Regions from separate parts of the Streptomyces sp. NPDC001530 genome, predicted to be linked through region 3. Evidence: riboswitches for the same ligand, from Rfam matches in the RefSeq annotation. Region 3 holds a riboswitch; each other region holds the start of a gene.
What was found. A riboswitch is a leader RNA that binds a small molecule or an ion and turns the genes downstream of it on or off. The one in region 3 is predicted to bind S-adenosylmethionine.
Positions count from the first base shown of each region.

Region 1: it holds a riboswitch for S-adenosylmethionine, as region 3 does, so the genes downstream of both, ACFY0T_RS34425 (aminotransferase class V-fold PLP-dependent enzyme) here and thrC (threonine synthase) in region 3, are expected to answer to the same signal.
Region 2: it holds a riboswitch for S-adenosylmethionine, as region 3 does, so the genes downstream of both, ACFY0T_RS17625 (amino acid ABC transporter permease) here and thrC (threonine synthase) in region 3, are expected to answer to the same signal.

Region 1 covers NZ_JBIAVS010000019.1:47,418-50,686, forward strand. The annotation lists gene ACFY0T_RS34415 (cytochrome bc complex cytochrome b subunit) at 1-383, shown strand, start outside; gene trpD (anthranilate phosphoribosyltransferase) at 525-1,589, shown strand; SAM riboswitch class IV at 1,721-1,837, shown strand; gene ACFY0T_RS34425 (aminotransferase class V-fold PLP-dependent enzyme) at 2,051-3,269, shown strand, end outside.
Region 2 covers NZ_JBIAVS010000008.1:73,549-76,817, reverse strand. The annotation lists gene ACFY0T_RS17635 (ABC transporter substrate-binding protein) at 1-145, opposite strand, end outside; gene ACFY0T_RS17630 (amino acid ABC transporter ATP-binding protein) at 227-1,015, opposite strand; gene ACFY0T_RS17625 (amino acid ABC transporter permease) at 1,012-1,992, opposite strand; SAM riboswitch class IV at 2,322-2,431, opposite strand; SAM riboswitch class IV at 2,560-2,707, shown strand; gene ACFY0T_RS17620 (cell envelope biogenesis protein OmpA) at 3,078-3,269, shown strand, end outside.
Region 3 covers NZ_JBIAVS010000018.1:205,123-208,391, reverse strand. The annotation lists gene ACFY0T_RS34075 (glucosyl-3-phosphoglycerate synthase) at 1-890, opposite strand, end outside; SAM riboswitch class I at 1,075-1,222, shown strand; gene thrC (threonine synthase) at 1,240-2,523, shown strand; gene ACFY0T_RS34065 (MoaD/ThiS family protein) at 2,642-2,917, shown strand.

The DNA.
Region 1 (3,269 bases), on a different contig from region 3:
TCGTGCGGATCTTCTTCTTCGTCGGACCGGTCCTCGCGTTCCTCATCACCAAGCGGATCTGCCTCGGCCTCCAGCGCCGCGACCGGGACAAGGTGCTGCACGGCCGCGAGTCGGGCATCATCAAGCGCCTGCCGCACGGTGAGTTCATCGAGGTCCACGAGCCGCTGCCGCAGTCGTCGCTGCACGCCCTCACGGCGCACGAGCAGTACCTGCCGGCCGAGATCGGCCCGACGGTCGACGAGAACGGTGTCGAGCGCAAGGTCACGGGCACGCAGCGGCTGCGCGCCAAGCTCAGCAAGGGCTTCTACGGGGAGAACAACCAGATCCCCAAGCCCACGGTCGAGGAGTACAAGGAGATCACGAGCGGCCACGGCCACCACTGATCCTCTGATCGGTCCTTATTGATCGCCACGGCTGGAGCCCCGTCCATTGCATGGACGGGGCTCTTTGCCGTCTCCCGGGCTGGATAGGGTGTTCCCATCCCTATAAGGAGTCCCTTTCCGGGACTGAACCAGGAGCGGCTTATGAGCGCTGTGAACCCCGCTGGAGGCGACACCGCGGCGGGCCGTTCCTGGCCCCAGGTGCTGAACGGCCTGCTCGACGGCCGTGACCAGAGCGCGGACGACACGGCCTGGGCGATGGACCGCATCATGCGCGGCGAGGCGACGGACGCGCAGATCGCCGGTTTCGCGGTGGCGCTGCGGGCCAAGGGCGAGACGGTCGAGGAGATCTCCGGGCTCGTCCGGACGATGTACGAGCACGCCAATGTGATCGAGGTGCCGGGGCCGACCGTCGACATCGTCGGTACGGGCGGCGACGGCGCGAAGACCGTCAACATCTCCACGATGTCGGCGATCGTGGTGGCCGGGACCGGCGCCAAGGTCGTCAAGCACGGCAACCGTGCGGCGTCCTCGGCCTCCGGTGCCTCGGACGTCCTGGAGAAGCTCGGCGTCAACCTCGAGCTGCCCCTGAAGCGGGTCGCCGAGGTGGCCGAGGAGGCCGGGATCACCTTCTGCTTCGCGGTGAAGTTCCATCCGGCGCTGCGTCATGTGGCGGCGGCGCGGGGTCAGTTGGGGATCCGGACGACGTTCAATGTCCTCGGGCCGCTGACGAATCCGGCGCGGGTGCGGGCGCAGGCGGTCGGGGTCGCGGATCTGCGCATGGCGCCGATCGTGGCGGGCGTCTTCGCCGAGCGCGGCAACTCCTCGCTGGTCTTCCGCGGCGACGACGGCCTCGACGAGCTGACCACCACGTCGACGTCCAAGGTCTGGGTCGTCCGCGACGGCAAGGTGACCGAGGAGCGCTTCGATCCGCGCGACGTCGGTATCGACCTCGTCCCTGTGGAGGCCCTGCGCGGCGCCGACGCGTCGTACAACGCGGACGTGGCCCGTCGACTGCTGAACGGCGAGACCGGGCCCGTACGGGACGCGGTGCTGCTGAACTCGGCGGCGGCCCTGGTGGCGCTGTCGCCGGGCGACGCGCCGCTGGTGGACCAGATCCGCGCGGGCATGGCGAAGGCGGCGGAGGCCATCGACTCCGGGGCGGCGAAGAGGACGCTGGAGCGGTGGGTGGCGGCCACCAACGCATGAGCCGTACGCCGACTCCGAGCCCATTGAGCCGTACGTCGGCTCCGAGGCCGTACGTGAGGTGACGCGAGGCGCAGTCCGGATCCTGGACTGCGCCTTGCGCGTCGAAGATCTTCTGGCAAGATGCTGTACCAGGTCATGAGCGACAGCCATCAGGCCCCGGCCGGCTGTCCGGCAACCCTCCGTCCGTGGCGGGGTGCCCCGGGTGAAGACCAGGCCGTAGGCAGCGAGGTCTACGGCAAGCGCGGACCCCTCGCACGCTTTCAAATAAGCGCGGTACCAGGGGTCCTGGTCGTTCGAGGGAGCCTTCTGTGAGCAAGCGAATGCGATAGGGCGTAGAGCCCCGCCTCCGCATACCCCCTTTCCACCCTTCCCGCGCTGAGCCGTATTCCGGTGTACCCGATCCCGGTGTACCCGGTACCCGCTCGCGCGGTGATTCCTTCTGCCTCTCACAGGAGCTCGCCATGTCTGTCTTCACCGCTGCCGCCGACCAGACCGTTTGTGCCCCTCTGCCCGTCCTGGGGCGAGATGTCACCGTCCCGCTCGTCACCGGTGGCGAGGTCACCTACGCCGCGCTCGACTACGCCGCCAGTGCCCCGGCCCTGCAGCGGGTGTGGGACGACGTGGCCGCATACGCCCCGTACTACGGCAGCGTGCACCGCGGTGCCGGGTACCTGTCGCAGCTGTCCACCGACCTGTTCGAGAACGCTCGCAAGACCGTCGCCGAGTTCCTGGACTGCCGCGAGGGCGACCAGGTGATCTTCACCCGGTCCACCACCGACTCACTCAACCTGCTCGCCGCCACCCTTCCGGCCGACTGCCAGGTCTTCGTCTTCGAGACCGAGCACCACGCCTCGCTGCTGCCGTGGCGGGATGCCCGGGTGACGTACCTGAACGCCCCGCGCACGCCTGACGAGGCCGTCGCGACGCTGGAGCGCGCGCTCGCCGACCGCGACCCGTACGGGCCGGCCCTCGTCTGCGTCACCGGGGCCTCGAACGTCACCGGTGAGCTGTGGCCGGTGCGGGAGCTCGCCGCGGCCGCGCACGCGCACGGCGCGCGTATCGTCCTCGACGCCGCGCAGCTGGCCCCGCATCACCCGGTGTCCGTCCGCGACCTGGACGTCGACTGGGTCGCCTTCTCCGGCCACAAGCTGTACGCGCCCTTCGGCTCCGGTGTCCTCGCGGGCCGCTCCGACTGGCTGCGCGAGGCCGAGCCGTACCTCGCGGGCGGCGGTGCGAGCCGGAAGGTCGCGCGGCGTACGGATGGTGGCGTGGACGTGGAGTGGCACGAGAGTGCGGCGCGGCACGAGGCCGGGTCGCCGAACGTGATCGGCGCCTACTCGATCGCGTCGGCCTGCAAGGCGCTGGCGGAGGCCGGCTTCGAGGGGCTCGTCGCCCGGGAGCAGCACCTGATCGACACGGTCCGCGCGGGGCTGGCCGAGGTGCCCGAGGTGCGGGTCCTCTCCCTCTTCGGTGACGACGCGCCGCGCGTCGGCGTCATCTCCTTCGTCGTCGAGGGGTGGAACAGCTCGCACTTCGCCGCCGCGCTCTCCGCTGAGTACGGCATCGGGGTCCGGGATGGCCTCTTCTGCGCCCACCCGCTGGTGCGCACCCTCCTCGGCAGCGACCCGGGGACCCAGGGCGAGTGCGGCGCCCCCGAGGCCGCGCCCGGCGAGAAGTCCC
Region 2 (3,269 bases), on a different contig from region 3:
CCACGGTCACCGTGCCCGCGGCGTCGGTCGTGGTGGCGGCGTCGCTGTCGCCCCCGCAGGCGGCGAGCCCGGCGGCCAGTGAGGCAACGGCGGTCGCCGCGGTGATACCGCGTATCAGGCTGCGTCGAGAGAAGTGCGTAGGCATGGCTGTCCTTGTCGCTGGAGGAGGGCGTGACTGCGGTGAAGAGGTTGTGACTGCGGTGAAGTGGCAGAAGGGAGGCGCCGGTCAGAGCACCTTGCTGAGGAAGTCCCGGGTCCGCTCGTGCTGCGGGTGGTCCAACACCTGTGCGGGCGAGCCCTGTTCGACGATGCGACCGCCGTCGATGAAAACGATCCGGTCGGCGACCTCGCGGGCGAAGCCGATCTCGTGCGTGACGATGACGAGGGTGGTGCCGCTGGTCGCCAGGTCCTTGATGACGGCCAGGACCTCGCCGACCAGTTCGGGGTCGAGTGCCGAGGTGGGCTCGTCGAACAGGATGATCCCTGGGCGCAGCGCGAGGGCGCGGGCGATGGCCACGCGCTGCTGCTGGCCGCCGGACAGCTGGCGCGGGTAGGCGCCGGTCTTCTCGACCAGGCCCACGCGGCTGAGCAGTTCGCGTGCCAGCTCCTGGGCCTCGGGCTTGGTCAGCTTGCCGGTGGCCACGGGCGCGGCGGCCACGTTGTCGAGGACGGTCAGGTGCGGGAAGAGGTTGAAGTTCTGGAAGACGAAGCCGATCCGGCCGCGCTGGGTCAGGATGGCTCGCTCGCTGAGTTCCTTGAGACGCTCACCGTGCCGTCGTACGCCGATCAACTCGCCGTTGACGCTGACGTATCCGACCTCGGGTTTCTCCAGGTGGTTGATCACCCGCAACAGCGTCGACTTGCCGGAGCCGGACGGGCCGAGGATGACGGTGACCTCGCCGGGCCGCACCGTCAGGTCGACGCCGTCGAGCACCCGGTGGGCGCCGTACCACTTGTGCACGTCGTGGACCTCAAGGGCGGCGGGACGCGCGTCGAGGGTCTGGGCGGTGGTCATACGGCGGCCTCCTTGCGCAGCCGGGCCCGCAGATCACCGAGGCCGGTCCGCACCTTCTGCAGTGGCGTCGGCGGCAGGGTGCGCGTCGCGCCCCGGGCGAAGTACCGCTCGACGTAGAACTGGACGACGGACACGGCACTCGTGAGGATCAGGTACCAGACGGTGGCGACCAGCAGCAGCGGCACGATGTCGCCGGGATAGGTGCTGCCCATCGTCTGCACCGAGCCGAACAGATCGAGCAGCGACACGTAGAACACCAGGGATGTGCCCTTGATCAGGCCGATCAGCTGGTTGACGTAGTTCGGGGTGATGGACCTGAGGGCCTGCGGGAAGACGATCCGGGTGAACTGGTACGTCTTCGGCAGGCCGAGCGCGGCGGCCGCCTCGTGCTGGCCCTGGTCGACGGAGAGGATTCCCCCGCGGACGACCTCGGCCGCGTACGCCGCCTCGTTGAGGCTGAGGCCGATGACGGCGACCGTCATGTCGGTGGCGAGCCGTGACTCGTCGAAGGTGACGAAGGCCGGCCCGAACGGCACACCGAGGCTCAACGTCTTGTACAGGGCGCTGAAGTTGTAGAGGAAGATCAGGACGACGATCAGCGGTACGGAGCGGAACAGCCACGTGTACACCCAGCTCGCCGCACGCAGCACCGGACTCCCGGAGAGCCTCGCGAGGGCGAGCAGCACCCCGCCGAGCAGTCCCAACACCGCGCTGAGCGCGGCCACTTCGAGGGTGATGACGAGGCCGTCGAGGATGGTGGGGCGCAGGAACCAGTAGCGGAAGCGGTCCCACTGGTAGAAGGGGTTCGTGGCCAGGCCGTGGATGATCTGGGCGACCAGGACCAGCACGACAGCCGTGGTGATCCAGCGGCCCGGCCTGCGCAGCGGCAGCACGCGTTGGGCGGTGAGCGGCTTCGCCGGGGAGTCGGCGGGCGGTGCCTCGGCAAGGGACACGGCGGCGCCAGGGGGTTCACTCATGAGGGCTCCAGCGGAGTCGGACACCCCGGTGCGGCGTACGCGACGGCACCGCAGCACAACGAGGAAGGCCGCGGATGACGAAGAACGGGAAGACGCCGGTACCGGGGGCTGGGCGGGCAGAGGGCACACCGCGGCGGCGGTGCGCGTCAGGGATTCAGAACGCCGTCAGCCTTGACAGCGGGCACAGCCCGAAGCGGTACACAGGGCACTGTTGACGCGGAGCAGATCGACACAGCGGTTCGCGCACAGCAGGACGCAGCCGCGGGGCCGCCGTGCGGCCTTCCAAGCTGCGTCCATCGCCGTCTCCGTCACTGTTGCCGCCCGTGGGCGGCTCGCGCTTACCGAAAGTCTTCCGGTCCGGTCGTCACCTGGGGCACCCCACCGCGTCGCGAGGGTTGCCGGCCAGCGAGCCAGGGCTTTTTCGCTGACACTCATGACCGATCTGCGGCGTAAGTTAGGCACGCGCGGAAACCAATGTCAACGTGTTCCGGCCCGGATGACCACCTGGTGAGACCGCGTACAGGCGTCCTTGACGCCTTCGGGGAGCGCGCCGACACTGGCGGGGACGGTCACGATTGTCAGCGCCTCGTCCCCGCGGATTCTCCCGCGCGACGCGGTCATCGGCCCCGGCCCGCTGACAGGCAACCCTTCCACCGCGACGGGGTGCCCCGGGTGACGACCGGGTCCCGCCGGTGCGGCGGGGCAAGCGCGGTCTCGCAACTCGCGGGCCCTGGAGGCGGACCGGTGGGAATGCCCAGGAACTACCTGACGAGACGTCTGCACATCGACTTGTTGCGGGTCTCCAGCGCGTACTAGTCCGGCCGCTTCGTGCCGGTACGCAAGCGCAGTCACTCCGTTCCGCCGCTGCCGCCCACGAGGCGGCCGGGGCTTCGTCGTTCCCATGGAGAGTCATGCCCAAGACAGTTTCGCGCGCCTCGAACACAGGCACCGCAGGCACGTGCGCCACCAGCGCCGCCACCACCAGCTCGCACGCGCCAAGTGCAGGCACCTGCTCCTCAACCTCTCCCGCCCCGAGCCCAGTTGATTCTCCGTCAAGCGCTCGCCCCTGGGGCGCCGGACCGTCCGTGTCCACTCGCCCGCACGCCATCCGCAGCCGTATCGGCGTCGGCGCCGCCGGTGGTTTCTACCCGGCCCCGCACCGCTATCAGCTGTATCTCTCCGAAGGCTGTCCGCGCTCGCTGCGCCTGGCCATCACCCTCGACCTGCTCGGCCTCAAGGACTCGGTCACCACCACGACCCTGGCGCTCCCCGCCGAA
Region 3 (3,269 bases):
TCCGTGTCGACGGAGTGCGTGCGCGGCTCGAAACCGTCCTCGCCCCGTTCGAACTGTGTGAGCGCGGGACGGATCATGTGGCCGCGCGCCAGCCGCAGCTGGGCCGTGCGATAGATCGCCGCGGCCATCCGGCCCAGCGCCTGCCCGTCCTGGTGGCGGTGCCTGCGGACGCCCACGTCGACCTGGGCCAGGGCGTCCAGGCCCACCAGGTGCAGGGCGTCGACGAGCATGCCCAGCTCGACGCCGTACCCGACGGGGAACGGGAGCTGCTCCAGCAGCGACCGCCGGGCCGCGTACTCGCCGCCGAGCGGCTGGACGAAGCCCGCGAGCTGCGGCCAGTGCATGTTCAGCAGGGGGCGCGCCATGAGTTCGGTGACGCGGCCACCCTGACCGGCGGCGGAGCCGAGCGGCCTGTCGTACATGGCCTTGACGAGGTCCACGCCCGGGTCGGTGAGCAGCGGGCCCACGATCCCGGAGACGAAGTCGGACGAGAACTCCTTGAGGTCCGCGTCGATGAAGCAGACGATGTCCCCGCTCGTCACGAGCAGTGACCGCCACAGGACCTCGCCCTTGCCGGGCACGGTCGGTATCCGCGGCAGGATCTCGTCCCGGTGCACGACGCGCGCGCCCGCGGCGGCGGCCACCTCGGAGGTGCGGTCCGTCGAGCCCGAGTCGACCACGACGATCTCGTCAACGAGGGGGACCTGTTGCATCAGATCGTGGCGGATGATCGCGACGATCTCGCCGACGGTCTCCTCCTCGTTGAGCGCGGGCAGCACGACACTGACCGTCGACCCTGTGGTGCGTTTGGCGGCCATGAGCTTGTGGAGCGGGCGATCGGTCACGGACCACGAGCGGGTGCTCAGCCAGCGCTCAACTTCTTCCAGCACAGTCTGCGGCTCCTTACTGTCTGATCACACACTCTCATCGGCGTGCCCGCCGCGGCAGCGGCAGATCGGATAGGGCCGTCTCGCGGTTCGGACGACTATCTCAACTGTCCTGGCCTTCGGTTACAGTCTTGAACAACGCGGATGACCATCGCATTGCGTAGATCATCCGCGTACAACCGAATACCGCTCATCCAGAGGGGCAGAGGGATACGGCCCGATGAAGCCCCGGCAACCCTCCAGCTGGTTCCTGTCACGCGGACGTGGCGAGGCTCCCGGCTAGGGAAGGTGCCAAATCCGTCTCACGGCGAAGTGCGTCGTGAGGAAGATGAGGAGAAAGGGCCTCGCCTCCATGGCTGCGCAGACAGTTGCCACCACCACGAACTCTGTCGATCTGGGTCCCGCCGCGGCGCTCTCATGCCGCGAATGCGGTCACCGCGTGCCCCTCGGCCCGGTCTTCGCCTGCGAGGAGTGTTTCGGCCCGCTGGAGATCGCGTACGACTTCTCGGCCTACGAAACCGAGGAACTCCGCAAGCGCATCGAAGCGGGCCCCGCGAACATCTGGCGTTACGCGCCGCTGCTCCCCGTCCCGGCGGACGTCGCCGAGAAGCCGAACATCAACCCCGGCTGGACCAAGCTCGTCAAGGCCGACAACCTGGCGCGCGAGCTGGGCGTCGACGCCGGCAAGCTCTTCGTCAAGGACGACTCCGGCAACCCGACGCACTCCTTCAAGGACCGCGTCGTCGCGCAGGCCATCGAGGCCGCCCGCGCCTTCGACTTCACCACTCTCTCCTGCTCCTCGACCGGCAACCTCGCCGGTGCCGTGGGTGCCGCCGCCGCCCGCGCCGGCTTCCGCTCCTGCGTGTTCATCCCGCACGACCTGGAGCAGGGCAAGGTCGTCATGGCCGCGATCTACGGCGGCGAGCTCGTCGGCATCGAGGGCAACTACGACGACGTGAACCGCTTCTGCTCCGAGCTGATCGGCGACCCGGCCGGCGAGGGCTGGGGCTTCGTCAACGTCAACCTGCGGCCGTACTACGCGGAGGGCTCCAAGACCCTCGCGTACGAGATCTGCGAGCAGCTCGGCTGGCAGCTCCCGGACCAGCTGGTCGTGCCGATCGCCTCCGGCTCCCAGCTCACCAAGGTCGACAAGGGTCTGCAGGAGCTGATCAAGCTCGGCCTCGTCGAGGACAAGCCGTACAAGATCTTCGGTGCCCAGGCCGAGGGCTGCTCGCCGGTGTCCGTCGCCTACAAGGCCGGGCACGACGTCGTACGCCCCCAGAAGCCGAACACCATCGCCAAGTCGCTCGCCATCGGCAACCCGGCCGACGGGCCGTACGTGCTGGACATCGCGCGCCGTACGGGCGGTGCGGTGGAGGATGTGACCGACGAGCAGATCGTCGACGCCATCAAGCTCCTCGCGCGCACGGAGGGCATCTTCGCCGAAACCGCAGGTGGCGTGACCGTCGGCGTCACACGCAAGCTGATCGAGAACAGGCTGCTCGACCCGACGCTGACGACCGTCGTCCTCAACACCGGTGACGGTCTCAAGACGTTGGACGCGGTGGCCGGCACGGGGCTCACCGCGACGATCCGGCCCAACCTGGACTCTTTCCGGGAAGCCGGCCTCGCGTAAGGACCGTTCTCCATCTGCGGGCCGGTGGGGGCTGGTCGCGCCCGCGCGGCGGAGCCGCATATTCAGCAGAGCCCCGCGCCCCTTACGGGGCGCTGTACCTGACCGGAGGTCATCACCCATGAGCGTCAACGTCCGTATCCCCACCATCCTGCGCACCTACACCGGCGGTCAGGCCGAGGTGAGCGCCGAGGGTGCGACCCTCGCCGAGGTCATCGCCGATCTGGAGAAGAACCACACGGGTATCGCCGCGCGTGTCCTGGACGACCAGGGCAAGCTGCGCCGCTTCGTCAACGTGTACGTCAACGACGACGACGTCCGGTTCGAGCAGGGCCTGGAGACGGCGACGCCGGACGGTGCGGGCGTCTCGATCATCCCCGCCGTCGCCGGAGGCTGACCACCAGTCACAGTGCGGGCGGTTGCTGACCCGGCTTCCAGCACGAAGAGTTCACCGAATTGCCCCCTCCGTGAGAGAAACGGAGGGGGCAATTCTGCATGGTTGAGCGGGGTACAGTTGGGGAACCTGCTTCGCCTTTCATGCCGGGCGCATATGAGTACCTGCCGGGCGCCCGACTAGAAGCAGCCAAAGTGCCCCGCCTTTTTGAGCCGTTTATGGCATATACGGGGCCCGACTTGCCCTGAATCCTTGCGAATTCTCCGCATATTCCCGATCGGCTGTGCCCAGAATTCTCGTCCGATTGACCTGTTGCAGACGGCAGTTGGACAGATACATTCAGCCGCGGTCGACG